4 regions of the Priestia sp. ABM2_011 genome follow, and region 1 is predicted to be linked to each of the others. Evidence: a T-box and tRNA genes for the amino acid it is inferred to sense, from the RefSeq annotation. Region 1 holds a T-box; the other regions hold tRNA genes.
The links. The T-box of region 1 lies ahead of thrS (threonine--tRNA ligase). A T-box ahead of a tRNA ligase gene usually reads a tRNA of that ligase, here a tRNA-Thr.

Region 1 (3,996 bases):
TAGAATATCAAAAGACTGCGCAGCCTTGGCTCATGGTAGCTTCGTTTGTGAACCCGCATGACATTGCGCTGTTCGGAGCAATCACCAAACACCTTGCTATGTTTCAGTTTTCTATTGATGAGACAATTCCGAACATCGAGCCGCCACCTACTATTAGAGAATCTTTACAAACGAAGCCTAGCGCTCAAAGCAGCTATAAATACATCTACCCAAAAGCGCTGCAGCCGACGCCAAATTCTAGTTTCTACCGGCGCTTATATTATCAGCTTCAAAAAAATGTTGATAAACAAATTTTGAAAGTCCTTCGGACTATAGAACAATCTTCGTTCTATGACAATACCATTATTATTTTCACGTCGGATCACGGTGATTTGCTTGGGGCTCACGGAGGACTACATCAAAAATGGTACAACATGTATGAAGAGTCGATTCACGTGCCGCTTCTCATTCATAACAAGCATTTGTTTCCTAGTTATCAACGTACAGACGTGCTGACTAGTCATGTTGACTTGATCCCGACAATGCTTAGCTTGGCTAATATCGATGCTTCCGCTGTTCAAAAGCAATTGCAAAAAAGTCATACGGAAGTACATCCATTTGTTGGGCGAGACCTCTCAGGAACGTTGCGAGGAGAAACATCGCTCCATAAAGAAAAAGCACCGATTTTCTTTATGACGGATGATGACCCGACAAAAGGACTTCACCAAACAAATTTTTTAGGAGAAAGCTATCCGTCAGTCGTTCAGCCTAATCACATTCAAGCGATCATTGTCGAGTTTCAATCAGCCGCAGGAAAGGAAATCTGGAAATACGCTCGATACCATGATAATCCGCAATTTCGGTCAGCACCTAACGAAAAAGATGAAGTCATCCACCGAGAGCAATATGAAAGTTACCCGGTAGATCTTACTAACCTTAAAGAAACATCGGTTCCGGATCAAATTGAAATGTACAATTTGACCAAGGATCCGTTAGAAACAGTAAATTTGGCTTACCCGTATTTTTCAACAAATGAAACAAGGAAAATTCAGCGGCAGCTTGATGTTATTCTTAAAGAACAACTCAGGAAAAAACGGATTTTTCCGCAAAGTGGAAGCATGTACCAGGAGCTTCCGTCTAAAGATAGATAAAAAATAGTTTCGACGAGTTCAAGCCAAATATTGGTGTAAGTAGAAAAAGGTATATTTAATATTTTAGTATATAAATAAAAAACTGATGATACTTGTGCTATGTTACTTATTCTGATTTGAGCAGTACTGGATTTTAATTCGTTAATAATACTTAGATAAAGCAAATAAATGCTTGTAACATCTTTCTTTTTTGCCTTTATTCTTACACAATAAAGGTAAAAACAAAAATAAAATGTAGGTGTTAATATTATAATAAAAAACTTTTTAAGCCCATATATTCTTAAGTAACTTTTCGGGAATTTAAGCATAAATTAATTCTATAACATTAAGAAATAAAAATTACTTCTTGACTTCTGTAAAATTTATACACTATAATCACTTTTAACAACTAACAAACATTATTTGGCAACGAAAAGGACATGAATTAGGTGCTGTTTTCTTCGCAGAGAATAGGGTCAGCGGCTGGGAGCCCTTAAGAAATCATCTAATTTACCACCTTAGAGCTATTGCAGGGAATGTGCATAACTGAAACTGCAATCGGTAAAACCGTTATCTTTTTTTGAGCGTAAAATGCGTACAGGTATTTTACGGAATTAGGGTGGTACCACGACCGCATTCGTCCCTTCACTAGGGATGAGTGCGGTTTTTTATGTAGAAAAAATGAATATACAAGCATTGAAAAGGACATGAATCATTTTTGGATTTTCTTTACAGAGAGTAGGGTCACTGGCTGAGAACCCTTAGAAAACGAAATGAATTTACCACCTTGGAGCTGCGGCGGGGAATGTGTATACACTGAAACTGCAACCGGTAAAACCGTTATCTTTTTAAGCGTAAAATACGTATAGGTATTTTACGGAATTAGGGTGGTACCACGGCCGCATTCGTCCCTTTATTAGGGATGAGTGCGGTTTTTTTGTTGAATAAAAACATATTGGAGGAATGAACATGTCAAAACAAATGGAAGCAGAAAAACGAAATCATCAAAAATTAGGTCAAGAACTGGAGCTGTTTATGTCGATGGAAGAAGCTCCTGGTATGCCGTTTTTCTTACCTAACGGAATGATTGTTCGAAATGAGTTAGAAAACTACTGGAAACAAAAGCATTACAAAGCAGGCTATCAAGAGATAAAAACACCCATCATGATGAAACAGGAGCTATGGGAACAATCAGGGCATTGGGAGCACTATCATGAAAATATGTATTTTTCAAATGTTGACAAACAAAACTATGCGATTAAACCGATGAATTGTCCGGGAGCCATTTTATTGTTTAACAGCAAGCGAAGAAGCTACCGAGAACTTCCAGTTCGATACGCGGAGCTCGGGTTAGTTCATCGCCACGAGCTTTCTGGCTCTTTAAACGGATTACTAAGAGTTCGGTCATTCACACAGGACGACGCTCATTTATTCGTAGAACTCAGTCAAATCGAAGCTGAGATTAGCCGCATTCTAGCGTTTATCCATGACTTTTATTCACATTTTGGCTTTGATTACAAAGTGGAGCTATCCACACGTCCTGAAAAATTTATGGGAGATATTGAAACATGGAATCAAGCAGAAAAGTCGCTTCAATCGGTGCTAAATGAAAAAGGCTTAGACTATCAGGTAAATGAAGGAGACGGAGCTTTTTACGGGCCGAAAATCGATTTTCATATTTTAGATTCCCTAGGCCGCAGCTGGCAGTGCGGAACAGTTCAGCTTGATTTTCTAATGCCAGAGAAGTTTGACTGTATGTATATTGGAGAGGACAATAAACCGCACCGTCCCGTAATGATTCACCGCGCTATATACGGTTCCGTTGAACGATTTATGGCCATCTTGATTGAACATTATGAAGGTCAATTTCCTCTTTGGCTGGCTCCTGTTCAATTTAAGCTTTTGCCTATTGCACCGCCGCATGTGGAATATGCATACAAGGTGAAACACGAGCTGGAGTCACAAGGGTATCGTGTTGAAGTGGATGATCGTATTGAAAAAATAGGTCTGAAAATTAGAGAAGCCGAAATGCTCAAAGTTCCTTATATGGCCGTAATAGGAGATAAAGAAGTAGAAAATAAATCGCTTGCTATGCGAAAGCATGGGAAGAAAAACATTGGAACAGTAAGTGTTGAAGAGGCAGCTGTACACTTGAATAAAGAAATGGATTCAAACAGAGTTTATTGAAGCCATTTACCTTTCTAAATAGAAAAATCCGATTTTTTAAGTCGGATAGTGATTCCCTTCATCTTGTCTTACACCAAAATGAAGGGAATATTGAACTAGAAGGGTATAAGATAATATATATCAGCAGTATAACTTTTGCCTTAGACAAACGCCGGTATTTTATAAAAAAAATTATCTTGTTCCATTCGAATCGTTTGTACGGGGGGAAGCTGAATCTTCATTTGACAATTTGTTCATAGGTTGCTGACCTCGCTTCTTTTTAGAAGGAGAATAAAAAAGAAATTTAAACATAAAGTACACTCCTAATGCTAGTAAAATACAGCCAATAAGTAAGTTAAGCATCTCTCTCCGCCCTTCATACACTTCAGTTTTCATCATTATAACACCCGTTAAGGTAAAACATTCATCGTTCTGTAAATAATCCCTATGTCAGGAATTTATATTTGAAGATAGGTGGCGAAAAAACTATCTGAAAATGAACCAATTTATTTTTTAGAATATTAATTTTATTCAAACTTATTATACATAATCACAATGATGATTTCTTTATTTAGTTGATAAAGCCAAAATAGATAGAGATTAAGAAATCGCTTACAAAAACTCTTGAAATATATATAATGATATTAGTATACTAATAGACAAGTTAGTAATTATTTCTATATAATTACTTCTGTATCTGAAGTAAAAACGCGTAGTCAAA
Region 2 (3,996 bases), 2.9 Mb from region 1:
TAACTTCGGGAGAAGGGGTGCTCTGGTAGGGTGTATAGCCCGAGAGAGCCGCAGTGAATAGGCCCAGGCGACTGTTTAGCAAAAACACAGGTCTCTGCGAAGCCGCAAGGCGAAGTATAGGGGCTGACGCCTGCCCGGTGCTGGAAGGTTAAGAGGAGGGGTTATCCTTTGGGAGAAGCTCTGAATCGAAGCCCCAGTAAACGGCGGCCGTAACTATAACGGTCCTAAGGTAGCGAAATTCCTTGTCGGGTAAGTTCCGACCCGCACGAAAGGCGTAACGATCTGGGCACTGTCTCAACGAGAGACTCGGTGAAATTATAGTACCTGTGAAGATGCAGGTTACCCGCGACAGGACGGAAAGACCCCGTGGAGCTTTACTGTAGCCTGATATTGAATTTTGGTACAGCTTGTACAGGATAGGTAGGAGCCTGAGAAGCCGGAGCGCTAGCTTCGGTGGAGGCGTCGGTGGGATACTACCCTGGCTGTATTGAAATTCTAACCCGCGGCCCTGATCGGGCCGGGAGACAGTGTCAGGTGGGCAGTTTGACTGGGGCGGTCGCCTCCTAAAATGTAACGGAGGCGCCCAAAGGTTCCCTCAGAATGGTTGGAAATCATTCGTAGAGTGTAAAGGCACAAGGGAGCTTGACTGCGAGACCTACAAGTCGAGCAGGGACGAAAGTCGGGCTTAGTGATCCGGTGGTTCCGCATGGAAGGGCCATCGCTCAACGGATAAAAGCTACCCCGGGGATAACAGGCTTATCTCCCCCAAGAGTCCACATCGACGGGGAGGTTTGGCACCTCGATGTCGGCTCATCGCATCCTGGGGCTGTAGTCGGTCCCAAGGGTTGGGCTGTTCGCCCATTAAAGCGGTACGCGAGCTGGGTTCAGAACGTCGTGAGACAGTTCGGTCCCTATCCGTCGTGGGCGTAGGAAATTTGAGAGGAGCTGTCCTTAGTACGAGAGGACCGGGATGGACACACCGCTGGTGTACCAGTTGTCTTGCCAAAGGCATCGCTGGGTAGCTATGTGTGGACGGGATAAGTGCTGAAAGCATCTAAGCATGAAGCCCCCCTCAAGATGAGATTTCCCATAGCGCAAGCTAGTAAGATCCCTGAAAGATGATCAGGTTGATAGGTCAGAGGTGGAAGCGTGGCGACATGTGTAGCTGACTGATACTAATCGATCGAGGACTTAACCAAACTTTAAAAGCGTAAGCTTTACTCAGCAACCTGTTATCTAGTTTTGAAAGAACAAAACTTTTTCAAAAAAGTCTTGCTTTCTTTATCAAATCATGTATAATATAATTTGTCTGGTGGCGATAGCGAAGAGGTCACACCCGTTCCCATACCGAACACGGAAGTTAAGCTCTTTAGCGCCGATGGTAGTTGGGACTTTGTCCCTGTGAGAGTAGGACGTTGCCAGGCTATTATTATTCCACAGTAGCTCAGTGGTAGAGCTATCGGCTGTTAACCGATCGGTCGTAGGTTCGAGTCCTACCTGTGGAGCCAACTGGCCCGTTGGTCAAGCGGTTAAGACACCGCCCTTTCACGGCGGTAACACGGGTTCGAATCCCGTACGGGTCACCATTTATTTTTATCTACATAATAGTGGAGGATTAGCTCAGCTGGGAGAGCACCTGCCTTACAAGCAGGGGGTCGGCGGTTCGATCCCGTCATCCTCCACCACCGTGCCGGTGTAGCTCAACTGGTAGAGCAACTGACTTGTAATCAGTAGGTTGGGGGTTCAAGTCCTCTTGCCGGCACCATTTATATCGGAGGGGTAGCGAAGTGGCTAAACGCGGCGGACTGTAAATCCGCTCCTTCGGGTTCGGCAGTTCGAATCTGCCCCCCTCCACCATTTTTATTGGGCTATCGCCAAGCGGTAAGGCAACGGATTTTGATTCCGTCATGCGTTGGTTCGAATCCAGCTAGCCCAGCCATAGAGAGCCATTAGCTCAGTTGGTAGAGCATCTGACTTTTAATCAGAGGGTCGAAGGTTCGAGTCCTTCATGGCTCATTTTAATAAGCGGAAGTAGTTCAGTGGTAGAACACCACCTTGCCAAGGTGGGGGTCGCGAGTTCGAACCTCGTCTTCCGCTCCATTTCTATATAAAAAAAACATATTGGGGCCTTAGCTCAGCTGGGAGAGCGCCTGCCTTGCACGCAGGAGGTCAGCGGTTCGATCCCGCTAGGCTCCACCATACATATAAACGTACAACCTTTAAGCAATTTGCTTAAAGGTTTTTTTGTGTAGTTTCTACAAATTAGAATTGTATATATATTCAAAAAAGTGTCGAGTTGAGCCATCGCTCATTTAGCCGTTACAATAAGAGAGTAGCAACATTTGTGATGGGGGGACATATTATGAATAAGCTTTCAATTATTGGAGTACCAATGGATTTAGGTCAAACTCGCCGAGGGGTCGATATGGGGCCAAGTGCGATACGATATGCAGGTGTTATGGAACGCATCGAGAATATTGGATATAGTGTAGAAGATAAAGGGAATATTGAAATTGCCTTAGCTGAACGAGTACATAGTGATGAAAATACAAACTTAAAGAATTTAAAAGCTGTAGCGGATGCTAGCGAAAGACTTGCTCAGACCGTAAGTGATGTTATTACAAATAAAAGGTTTCCTTTAGTGCTAGGGGGAGATCACAGCATCGCTATCGGAACACTAGCAGGAGTAAGTCGTCATTATAAAAATTTGGGTGTAATTTGGTATGATGCACATGGAGATTTAAATACAGCAGATACGTCTCCTTCCGGAAATATTCACGGTATGCCATTGGCGGCAAGTATAGGTATAGGAGACGAAGCATTGACTCGAATTGGTGGCTATGCCCCTAAAGTCAAGCCCGAGAATATTGTGATTATCGGAGCCCGTTCTTTAGATGAAGGAGAAAAAGAGCTAATAAAGGAAAAAGGAATTAAAGTGTATACGATGCATGAGATAGATCGAATGGGTATGACAAAAGTAATGGAAGAAACAATTTTATATTTGCGTGATAAAACAGATGGCGTTCATCTATCACTCGATTTAGATGGACTGGATCCACATGATGCACCTGGAGTAGGAACGCCAGTTATCGGTGGAATAAGCTACAGAGAAAGTCATTTAGCTATGGAGATGTTGGCAGAATCTCAGCTAATCACTTCTGCCGAGTTTGTGGAAGTGAATCCTATTTTAGATGAGCGGAATAAAACAGCTACCGTAGCTGTTGCATTAATGGGCTCACTTTTAGGAGAAAAATTAGTATAAAACATTATTGCCTACCAAAAGGTACATGAAACAAATGTGAAGATAAAAAAAAGAAGCTCTTAGTTCAGATTCTAGAGCTTCTTTATATAGAGAAAAACTTTTCATATTCATTTAATAGACCATCTAGCTCTGAGCTTACTCTCACCACTGTTAGTGATGATAAAGGATTTTCTGCTGCAAGAGTGACCATGTTATTTCTACATTCTTCAATTTGATTCAAAAGGTTTTCTTTTGTATGAGTCAAGCTTTCCACTCCTCTTCTTTTCATCTATACTAATTACATAACCTACGTACGATCTTTTTAAACGTATTTGACAAATTTTTGTTAAAATAATCAAGCATAAGTGAAACTTTATGATAAAGTACACGTATATATACTATCCCGCAATGGGCGGAGGTAACCGTTACATGGATTTATTATTAAAAAGAAAAATAAAAAAAGTAAAAAAAGGTGACCAGGATGCGTTTGCTGACATAGTAGAATATCACAAGGATAAACTTTTTCATCTATGTTATCGAATGCTAGGAAACCGGGAAGAAGCGCAAGACGCTGCACAAGAAGCGTTTATTCGAGCCTATGTAAATATTCATAGCTATGACACGAGTAAAAAGTTTTCCACCTGGCTATATCGAATTGCTACAAATCTTTGTATTGATCGAATTCGTAAAAAAAAGCCAGACTATTATTTAGATGCAGAAGTAGCCGGGACCGACGGGTTAAATATGTACTCTCA
Region 3 (3,996 bases), 2.3 Mb from region 1:
AATATAATAGAATAAATGTTCTCTAAAATTACTCTTTATTCCATACTCTTCATACTTTATTACTTTATGAATAATTCCATATGATATAGGGAAAATCCTGCTTAAAACTTACTTTTTATTCTGAAAATTCATGGTAATTATTCCTAACTATTATTCCTGTTTACTTAATCTTTAAAAAAGCGCAAATAAAAAAAGGTTTGCATATATGCAAACCTTTTTAAGATGACCCGTACGGGATTCGAACCCGTGTTACCGCCGTGAAAGGGCGGTGTCTTAACCGCTTGACCAACGGGCCATATTTAAATTTAAAACGACTGGCGGAGAAGGAGGGATTTGAACCCTCGCGCCGCTTACACGACCTACACCCTTAGCAGGGGCGCCTCTTCAGCCACTTGAGTACTTCTCCGTATGGCTCCACAGGTAGGACTCGAACCTACGACCGATCGGTTAACAGCCGATAGCTCTACCACTGAGCTACTGTGGAATATGGTGGGCCTAAGTGGACTCGAACCACCGACCTCACGCTTATCAGGCGTGCGCTCTAACCAGCTGAGCTATAGGCCCATTAATTTGGAGCGGGTGATGAGAATCGAACTCACGACATCAGCTTGGAAGGCTGAGGTTTTACCACTAAACTACACCCGCGTTACTTAAGATGGGGCGACTGATGGGAATCGAACCCACGAATGCCGGAACCACAATCCGGTGCGTTAACCACTTCGCCACAATCGCCGTCTTAAAATGGTGGCTCGGGACGGAATCGAACCGCCGACACAAGGATTTTCAGTCCTTTGCTCTACCAACTGAGCTACCGAGCCAAACAAAATGGCGGTCCCGACGGGAATCGAACCCGCGATCTCCTGCGTGACAGGCAGGCATGTTAACCGCTACACCACGGGACCAAGATAGAAAATGGAGGAGGAAGAGGGATTCGAACCCCCGCGGGCTTTAACACCCCTGTCGGTTTTCAAGACCGATCCCTTCAGCCGGACTTGGGTATTCCTCCGTATATTTATAACAAATGTAACTTATATGGTAGCGGCGGAGGGAGTCGAACCCACGACCTCACGGGTATGAACCGTACGCTCTAGCCAGCTGAGCTACACCGCCATATTATTCATTACAATTATTCAGTTTAATTGGTGGAGCCTAGCGGGATCGAACCGCTGACCTCCTGCGTGCAAGGCAGGCGCTCTCCCAGCTGAGCTAAGGCCCCATAAATGGTCGGGAAGACAGGATTCGAACCTGCGACCCCTTGGTCCCAAACCAAGTGCTCTACCAAGCTGAGCTACTTCCCGTTTATGGCGCGCCCGAGAGGAGTCGAACCCCTAACCTTTTGATCCGTAGTCAAACGCTCTATCCAATTGAGCTACGGGCGCTTATTAAAATGGTGCCGAGGGCCGGACTTGAACCGGCACGGTAGTCACCTACCGCAGGATTTTAAGTCCTGTGTGTCTGCCAATTCCACCACCCCGGCAGGACTTATATACGTGGAGCGGAAGACGAGGTTCGAACTCGCGACCCCCACCTTGGCAAGGTGGTGTTCTACCACTGAACTACTTCCGCAAATATATGAAATTACTAAAGATGCGGGTGAAGGGACTTGAACCCCCACGTCATAAGACACTAGATCCTAAGTCTAGCGCGTCTGCCAATTCCGCCACACCCGCGTGTAAATATAACTGGTGAGCCATGAAGGACTCGAACCTTCGACCCTCTGATTAAAAGTCAGATGCTCTACCAACTGAGCTAATGGCTCGAAAAAAATGGTGCCGGCAAGAGGACTTGAACCCCCAACCTACTGATTACAAGTCAGTTGCTCTACCAATTGAGCTACACCGGCGTGCAATCTCTGACTTAAATAGTCGATGGTGGAGGATGACGGGATCGAACCGCCGACCCCCTGCTTGTAAGGCAGGTGCTCTCCCAGCTGAGCTAATCCTCCGATATAAAAGCCTGGCAACGTCCTACTCTCACAGGGACAAAGTCCCAACTACCATTGGCGCTAAAGAGCTTAACTTCCGTGTTCGGTATGGGAACGGGTGTGACCTCTTCGCTATCGCCACCAGACATATTATATTATACACTATTATATAAAGAAAGCAATACTTTTTTTCGAAAGATTTATTCTTTCAAAACTAGATAACAGTTTGCTGAGTAAAGCTTACACTTTTAAAGTTTGGTTAAGTCCTCGATCGATTAGTATCAGTCAGCTACACATGTCGCCACGCTTCCACCTCTGACCTATCAACCTGATCATCTTTCAGGGATCTTACTAGCTTGCGCTATGGGAAATCTCATCTTGAGGGGGGCTTCATGCTTAGATGCTTTCAGCACTTATCCCGTCCACACATAGCTACCCAGCGATGCCTTTGGCAAGACAACTGGTACACCAGCGGTGTGTCCATCCCGGTCCTCTCGTACTAAGGACAGCTCCTCTCAAATTTCCTACGCCCACGACGGATAGGGACCGAACTGTCTCACGACGTTCTGAACCCAGCTCGCGTACCGCTTTAATGGGCGAACAGCCCAACCCTTGGGACCGACTACAGCCCCAGGATGCGATGAGCCGACATCGAGGTGCCAAACCTCCCCGTCGATGTGGACTCTTGGGGGAGATAAGCCTGTTATCCCCGGGGTAGCTTTTATCCGTTGAGCGATGGCCCTTCCATGCGGAACCACCGGATCACTAAGCCCGACTTTCGTCCCTGCTCGACTTGTAGGTCTCGCAGTCAAGCTCCCTTGTGCCTTTACACTCTACGAATGATTTCCAACCATTCTGAGGGAACCTTTGGGCGCCTCCGTTACATTTTAGGAGGCGACCGCCCCAGTCAAACTGCCCACCTGACACTGTCTCCCGGCCCGATCAGGGCCGCGGGTTAGAATTTCAATACAGCCAGGGTAGTATCCCACCGACGCCTCCACCGAAGCTAGCGCTCCGGCTTCTCAGGCTCCTACCTATCCTGTACAAGCTGTACCAAAATTCAATATCAGGCTACAGTAAAGCTCCACGGGGTCTTTCCGTCCTGTCGCGGGTAACCTGCATCTTCACAGGTACTATAATTTCACCGAGTCTCTCGTTGAGACAGTGCCCAGATCGTTACGCCTTTCGTGCGGGTCGGAACTTACCCGACAAGGAATTTCGCTACCTTAGGACCGTTATAGTTACGGCCGCCGTTTACTGGGGCTTCGATTCAGAGCTTCTCCCAAAGGATAACCCCTCCTCTTAACCTTCCAGCACCGGGCAGGCGTCAGCCCCTATACTTCGCCTTGCGGCTTCGCAGAGACCTGTGTTTTTGCTAAACAGTCGCCTGGGCCTATTCACTGCGGCTCTCTCGGGCTATACACCCTACCAGAGCACCCCTTCTCCCGAAGTTACGGGGTCATTTTGCCGAGTTCCTTAACGAGAGTTCTCTCGATCACCTTAGGATTCTCTCCTCGCCTACCTGTGTCGGTTTGCGGTACGGGCACCTCCCGCCTCGCTAGAGGCTTTTCTTGGCAGTGTGGAATCAGGAACTTCGGTACTATAATTCCCTCGTCATCACAGCTCAGCTTTCATGATGAGCGGATTTGCCTACTCATCAGCCTAACTGCTTGAACGCGCATATCCAGCAGCGCGCTTACCCTATCCTACTGCGTCCCCCCATTACTCAAACGGCGGGGAGGTGGTACAGGAATATCAACCTGTTGGCCATCGCCTACGCTTTTCAGCCTCGGCTTAGGTCCCGACTAACCCTGAGCGGACGAGCCTTCCTCAGGAAACCTTAGGCATTCGGTGGACAAGATTCTCACTTGTCTTTCGCTACTCATACCGGCATTCTCACTTCTAAGCGCTCCACCAGTCCTTACGGTCTGACTTCGCTGCACTTAGAACGCTCTCCTACCACTGACATCAAAGATGTCAATCCACAGCTTCGGTGATACGTTTAGCCCCGGTACATTTTCGGCGCAGAGTCACTCGACCAGTGAGCTATTACGCACTCTTTAAATGGTGGC
Region 4 (3,996 bases), 1.7 Mb from region 1:
CCCATATACAAGCTGCATACACAAGAAAAACTCCGATGGACCACAAAACAAGTTTTTTCACGCATTCCCCTCCTTTTGTACAAACAGTATTCTGTTATTACTATTGTAGGTTTTTTTTCGAAATTTAGAACAAGCGTTTAGAGATGTGCCATAGGAAATGCAAATTGTGAAGAGAAAATCATAGAAAAACGAAAAATAGAGTTTATTCTTTTGTCTAAACTCTGTTTACAAACAAAAAAAGCAGTTTGCATATGCAAACTGCTTTTGTGATGACCCGTACGGGATTCGAACCCGTGTTACCGCCGTGAAAGGGCGGTGTCTTAACCGCTTGACCAACGGGCCAGTATCAATTTATAAGTTAAATTCAATTACTATAAAACATGATGGGCCTAAGTGGACTCGAACCACCGACCTCACGCTTATCAGGCGTGCGCTCTAACCAGCTGAGCTATAGGCCCTTTACTTGGATTTGGAGCGGGTGATGAGAATCGAACTCACGACATCAGCTTGGAAGGCTGAGGTTTTACCACTAAACTACACCCGCATATTTTAAAGTGGCGGTCCCGACGGGAATCGAACCCGCGATCTCCTGCGTGACAGGCAGGCATGTTAACCGCTACACCACGGGACCAAAATAGAAAATGGCGGAGGAAGAGGGATTCGAACCCCCGCGGGCTTTAACACCCCTGTCGGTTTTCAAGACCGATCCCTTCAGCCGGACTTGGGTATTCCTCCGTGTACTGTATGGTGGAGCCTAGCGGGATCGAACCGCTGACCTCCTGCGTGCAAGGCAGGCGCTCTCCCAGCTGAGCTAAGGCCCCATAAATGGTCGGGAAGACAGGATTCGAACCTGCGACCCCTTGGTCCCAAACCAAGTGCTCTACCAAGCTGAGCTACTTCCCGTTTATGGCGCGCCCGAGAGGAGTCGAACCCCTAACCTTTTGATCCGTAGTCAAACGCTCTATCCAATTGAGCTACGGGCGCTTATTAAAATGGTGCCGAGGGCCGGACTTGAACCGGCACGGTAGTCACCTACCGCAGGATTTTAAGTCCTGTGTGTCTGCCAATTCCACCACCCCGGCAGGACTTATACGTGGAGGCGGCAACCGGATTTGAACCGGTGATAAAGGTTTTGCAGACCTTGGCCTTACCACTTGGCTATGCCGCCAATATATATATGGAGCGGAAGACGAGGTTCGAACTCGCGACCCCCACCTTGGCAAGGTGGTGTTCTACCACTGAACTACTTCCGCGCATTTATCTAAATTAAGATGCGGGTGAAGGGACTTGAACCCCCACGTCATAAGACACTAGATCCTAAGTCTAGCGCGTCTGCCAATTCCGCCACACCCGCGTGTAAATATAACTGGTGAGCCATGAAGGACTCGAACCTTCGACCCTCTGATTAAAAGTCAGATGCTCTACCAACTGAGCTAATGGCTCTCTATGGCTGGGCTAGCTGGATTCGAACCAACGCATGACGGAATCAAAATCCGTTGCCTTACCGCTTGGCGATAGCCCAATAAAGATGGTGGAGGGGGGCAGATTCGAACTGCCGAACCCGAAGGAGCGGATTTACAGTCCGCCGCGTTTAGCCACTTCGCTACCCCTCCGATATAAATGGTGCCGGCAAGAGGACTTGAACCCCCAACCTACTGATTACAAGTCAGTTGCTCTACCAGTTGAGCTACACCGGCACGGTGGTGGAGGATGACGGGATCGAACCGCCGACCCCCTGCTTGTAAGGCAGGTGCTCTCCCAGCTGAGCTAATCCTCCAGAGAATCTATATAAGCGCGTTAATAAGCGTTATTTTGAATACTCATAATAAACTATTTCAAATAAAAAACCCCTATGCTCTTTACAAGAGACTCATAAGGGGTTTTATTCATTGCCTGGCAACGTCCTACTCTCACAGGGACAAAGTCCCAACTACCATTGGCGCTAAAGAGCTTAACTTCCGTGTTCGGTATGGGAACGGGTGTGACCTCTTCGCTATCGCCACCAGACAAGAGATTGCTCTCTCAAAACTAGGTAACAGTTTGCTGAGTAAAGCTTACGCTTTTAAAGTTTGGTTAAGTCCTCGATCGATTAGTATCAGTCAGCTACACATGTCGCCACGCTTCCACCTCTGACCTATCAACCTGATCATCTTTCAGGGATCTTACTAGCTTGCGCTATGGGAAATCTCATCTTGAGGGGGGCTTCATGCTTAGATGCTTTCAGCACTTATCCCGTCCACACATAGCTACCCAGCGATGCCTTTGGCAAGACAACTGGTACACCAGCGGTGTGTCCATCCCGGTCCTCTCGTACTAAGGACAGCTCCTCTCAAATTTCCTACGCCCACGACGGATAGGGACCGAACTGTCTCACGACGTTCTGAACCCAGCTCGCGTACCGCTTTAATGGGCGAACAGCCCAACCCTTGGGACCGACTACAGCCCCAGGATGCGATGAGCCGACATCGAGGTGCCAAACCTCCCCGTCGATGTGGACTCTTGGGGGAGATAAGCCTGTTATCCCCGGGGTAGCTTTTATCCGTTGAGCGATGGCCCTTCCATGCGGAACCACCGGATCACTAAGCCCGACTTTCGTCCCTGCTCGACTTGTAGGTCTCGCAGTCAAGCTCCCTTGTGCCTTTACACTCTACGAATGATTTCCAACCATTCTGAGGGAACCTTTGGGCGCCTCCGTTACATTTTAGGAGGCGACCGCCCCAGTCAAACTGCCCACCTGACACTGTCTCCCGGCCCGATCAGGGCCGCGGGTTAGAATTTCAATACAGCCAGGGTAGTATCCCACCGACGCCTCCACCGAAGCTAGCGCTCCGGCTTCTCAGGCTCCTACCTATCCTGTACAAGCTGTACCAAAATTCAATATCAGGCTACAGTAAAGCTCCACGGGGTCTTTCCGTCCTGTCGCGGGTAACCTGCATCTTCACAGGTACTATAATTTCACCGAGTCTCTCGTTGAGACAGTGCCCAGATCGTTACGCCTTTCGTGCGGGTCGGAACTTACCCGACAAGGAATTTCGCTACCTTAGGACCGTTATAGTTACGGCCGCCGTTTACTGGGGCTTCGATTCAGAGCTTCTCCCAAAGGATAACCCCTCCTCTTAACCTTCCAGCACCGGGCAGGCGTCAGCCCCTATACTTCGCCTTGCGGCTTCGCAGAGACCTGTGTTTTTGCTAAACAGTCGCCTGGGCCTATTCACTGCGGCTCTCTCGGGCTATACACCCTACCAGAGCACCCCTTCTCCCGAAGTTACGGGGTCATTTTGCCGAGTTCCTTAACGAGAGTTCTCTCGATCACCTTAGGATTCTCTCCTCGCCTACCTGTGTCGGTTTGCGGTACGGGCACCTCCCGCCTCGCTAGAGGCTTTTCTTGGCAGTGTGGAATCAGGAACTTCGGTACTATAATTCCCTCGTCATCACAGCTCAGCCTTTATGATGAGCGGATTTGCCTACTCATCAGCCTAACTGCTTGAACGCGCATATCCAGCAGCGCGCTTACCCTATCCTACTGCGTCCCCCCATTACTCAAACGGCGGGGAGGTGGTACAGGAATATCAACCTGTTGGCCATCGCCTACGCTTTTCAGCCTCGGCTTAGGTCCCGACTAACCCTGAGCGGACGAGCCTTCCTCAGGAAACCTTAGGCATTCGGTGGACAAGATTCTCACTTGTCTTTCGCTACTCATACCGGCATTCTCACTTCTAAGCGCTCCACCAGTCCTTACGGTCTGACTTCGCTGCACTTAGAACGCTCTCCTACCACTGACATCAAAGATGTCAATCCACAGCTTCGGTGATACGTTTAGCCCCGGTACATTTTCGGCGCAGAGTCACTCGACCAGTGAGCTATTACGCACTCTTTAAATGGTGGCTGCTTCTAAGCCAACATCCTGGTTGTCTAAGCAACTCCACATCCTTTTCCACTTAACGTATACTTGGGGACCTTAGCTGGTGGTCTGGGCTGTTTCCCTTTTGACTACGG

Region 2: it encodes a tRNA-Thr, which carries the amino acid that the T-box ahead of thrS (threonine--tRNA ligase) is inferred to sense. The anticodon was not compared.
Region 3: it encodes a tRNA-Thr, which carries the amino acid that the T-box ahead of thrS (threonine--tRNA ligase) is inferred to sense. The anticodon was not compared.
Region 4: it encodes a tRNA-Thr, which carries the amino acid that the T-box ahead of thrS (threonine--tRNA ligase) is inferred to sense. The anticodon was not compared.

What each region holds. Positions count from the first base shown of each region.
Region 1 covers NZ_JBSWUB010000001.1:2,945,877-2,949,872, reverse strand. The annotation lists gene ACXAE4_RS15930 (sulfatase family protein) at 1-1,130, shown strand, start outside; T-box leader at 1,797-2,025, shown strand; gene thrS (threonine--tRNA ligase) at 2,079-3,296, shown strand; gene ACXAE4_RS15920 (hypothetical protein) at 3,468-3,671, opposite strand.
Region 2 covers NZ_JBSWUB010000001.1:92,535-96,530, reverse strand. The annotation lists rRNA gene ACXAE4_RS00570 (23S ribosomal RNA) at 1-1,199, shown strand, start outside; rRNA gene rrf (5S ribosomal RNA) at 1,309-1,424, shown strand; tRNA gene ACXAE4_RS00560 (tRNA-Asn) at 1,434-1,508, shown strand; tRNA gene ACXAE4_RS00555 (tRNA-Glu) at 1,512-1,586, shown strand; tRNA gene ACXAE4_RS00550 (tRNA-Val) at 1,610-1,685, shown strand; tRNA gene ACXAE4_RS00545 (tRNA-Thr) at 1,690-1,765, shown strand; tRNA gene ACXAE4_RS00540 (tRNA-Tyr) at 1,774-1,857, shown strand; tRNA gene ACXAE4_RS00535 (tRNA-Gln) at 1,865-1,939, shown strand; tRNA gene ACXAE4_RS00530 (tRNA-Lys) at 1,944-2,016, shown strand; tRNA gene ACXAE4_RS00525 (tRNA-Gly) at 2,026-2,100, shown strand; tRNA gene ACXAE4_RS00520 (tRNA-Ala) at 2,124-2,199, shown strand; gene rocF (arginase) at 2,363-3,262, shown strand; gene ACXAE4_RS00510 (aspartyl-phosphate phosphatase Spo0E family protein) at 3,345-3,515, opposite strand; gene sigW (RNA polymerase sigma factor SigW) at 3,671-3,996, shown strand, end outside.
Region 3 covers NZ_JBSWUB010000001.1:621,550-625,545, reverse strand. The annotation lists tRNA gene ACXAE4_RS03420 (tRNA-Glu) at 224-295, opposite strand; tRNA gene ACXAE4_RS03415 (tRNA-Ser) at 316-406, opposite strand; tRNA gene ACXAE4_RS03410 (tRNA-Asn) at 410-484, opposite strand; tRNA gene ACXAE4_RS03405 (tRNA-Ile) at 488-564, opposite strand; tRNA gene ACXAE4_RS03400 (tRNA-Gly) at 572-645, opposite strand; tRNA gene ACXAE4_RS03395 (tRNA-His) at 657-732, opposite strand; tRNA gene ACXAE4_RS03390 (tRNA-Phe) at 743-818, opposite strand; tRNA gene ACXAE4_RS03385 (tRNA-Asp) at 827-902, opposite strand; tRNA gene ACXAE4_RS03380 (tRNA-Ser) at 914-1,006, opposite strand; tRNA gene ACXAE4_RS03375 (tRNA-Met) at 1,034-1,110, opposite strand; tRNA gene ACXAE4_RS03370 (tRNA-Ala) at 1,141-1,216, opposite strand; tRNA gene ACXAE4_RS03365 (tRNA-Pro) at 1,222-1,298, opposite strand; tRNA gene ACXAE4_RS03360 (tRNA-Arg) at 1,303-1,379, opposite strand; tRNA gene ACXAE4_RS03355 (tRNA-Leu) at 1,389-1,477, opposite strand; tRNA gene ACXAE4_RS03350 (tRNA-Gly) at 1,492-1,566, opposite strand; tRNA gene ACXAE4_RS03345 (tRNA-Leu) at 1,589-1,670, opposite strand; tRNA gene ACXAE4_RS03340 (tRNA-Lys) at 1,684-1,759, opposite strand; tRNA gene ACXAE4_RS03335 (tRNA-Thr) at 1,768-1,843, opposite strand; tRNA gene ACXAE4_RS03330 (tRNA-Val) at 1,870-1,945, opposite strand; rRNA gene rrf (5S ribosomal RNA) at 1,955-2,070, opposite strand; rRNA gene ACXAE4_RS03320 (23S ribosomal RNA) at 2,180-3,996, opposite strand, start outside.
Region 4 covers NZ_JBSWUB010000001.1:4,692,869-4,696,864, forward strand. The annotation lists gene ACXAE4_RS24635 (M48 family metallopeptidase) at 1-61, opposite strand, end outside; tRNA gene ACXAE4_RS24640 (tRNA-Glu) at 271-342, opposite strand; tRNA gene ACXAE4_RS24645 (tRNA-Ile) at 385-458, opposite strand; tRNA gene ACXAE4_RS24650 (tRNA-Gly) at 471-544, opposite strand; tRNA gene ACXAE4_RS24655 (tRNA-Asp) at 556-631, opposite strand; tRNA gene ACXAE4_RS24660 (tRNA-Ser) at 643-735, opposite strand; tRNA gene ACXAE4_RS24665 (tRNA-Ala) at 746-821, opposite strand; tRNA gene ACXAE4_RS24670 (tRNA-Pro) at 827-903, opposite strand; tRNA gene ACXAE4_RS24675 (tRNA-Arg) at 908-984, opposite strand; tRNA gene ACXAE4_RS24680 (tRNA-Leu) at 994-1,082, opposite strand; tRNA gene ACXAE4_RS24685 (tRNA-Cys) at 1,095-1,168, opposite strand; tRNA gene ACXAE4_RS24690 (tRNA-Gly) at 1,179-1,253, opposite strand; tRNA gene ACXAE4_RS24695 (tRNA-Leu) at 1,273-1,354, opposite strand; tRNA gene ACXAE4_RS24700 (tRNA-Lys) at 1,368-1,443, opposite strand; tRNA gene ACXAE4_RS24705 (tRNA-Gln) at 1,448-1,522, opposite strand; tRNA gene ACXAE4_RS24710 (tRNA-Tyr) at 1,530-1,613, opposite strand; tRNA gene ACXAE4_RS24715 (tRNA-Thr) at 1,622-1,697, opposite strand; tRNA gene ACXAE4_RS24720 (tRNA-Val) at 1,702-1,777, opposite strand; rRNA gene rrf (5S ribosomal RNA) at 1,892-2,007, opposite strand; rRNA gene ACXAE4_RS24730 (23S ribosomal RNA) at 2,070-3,996, opposite strand, start outside.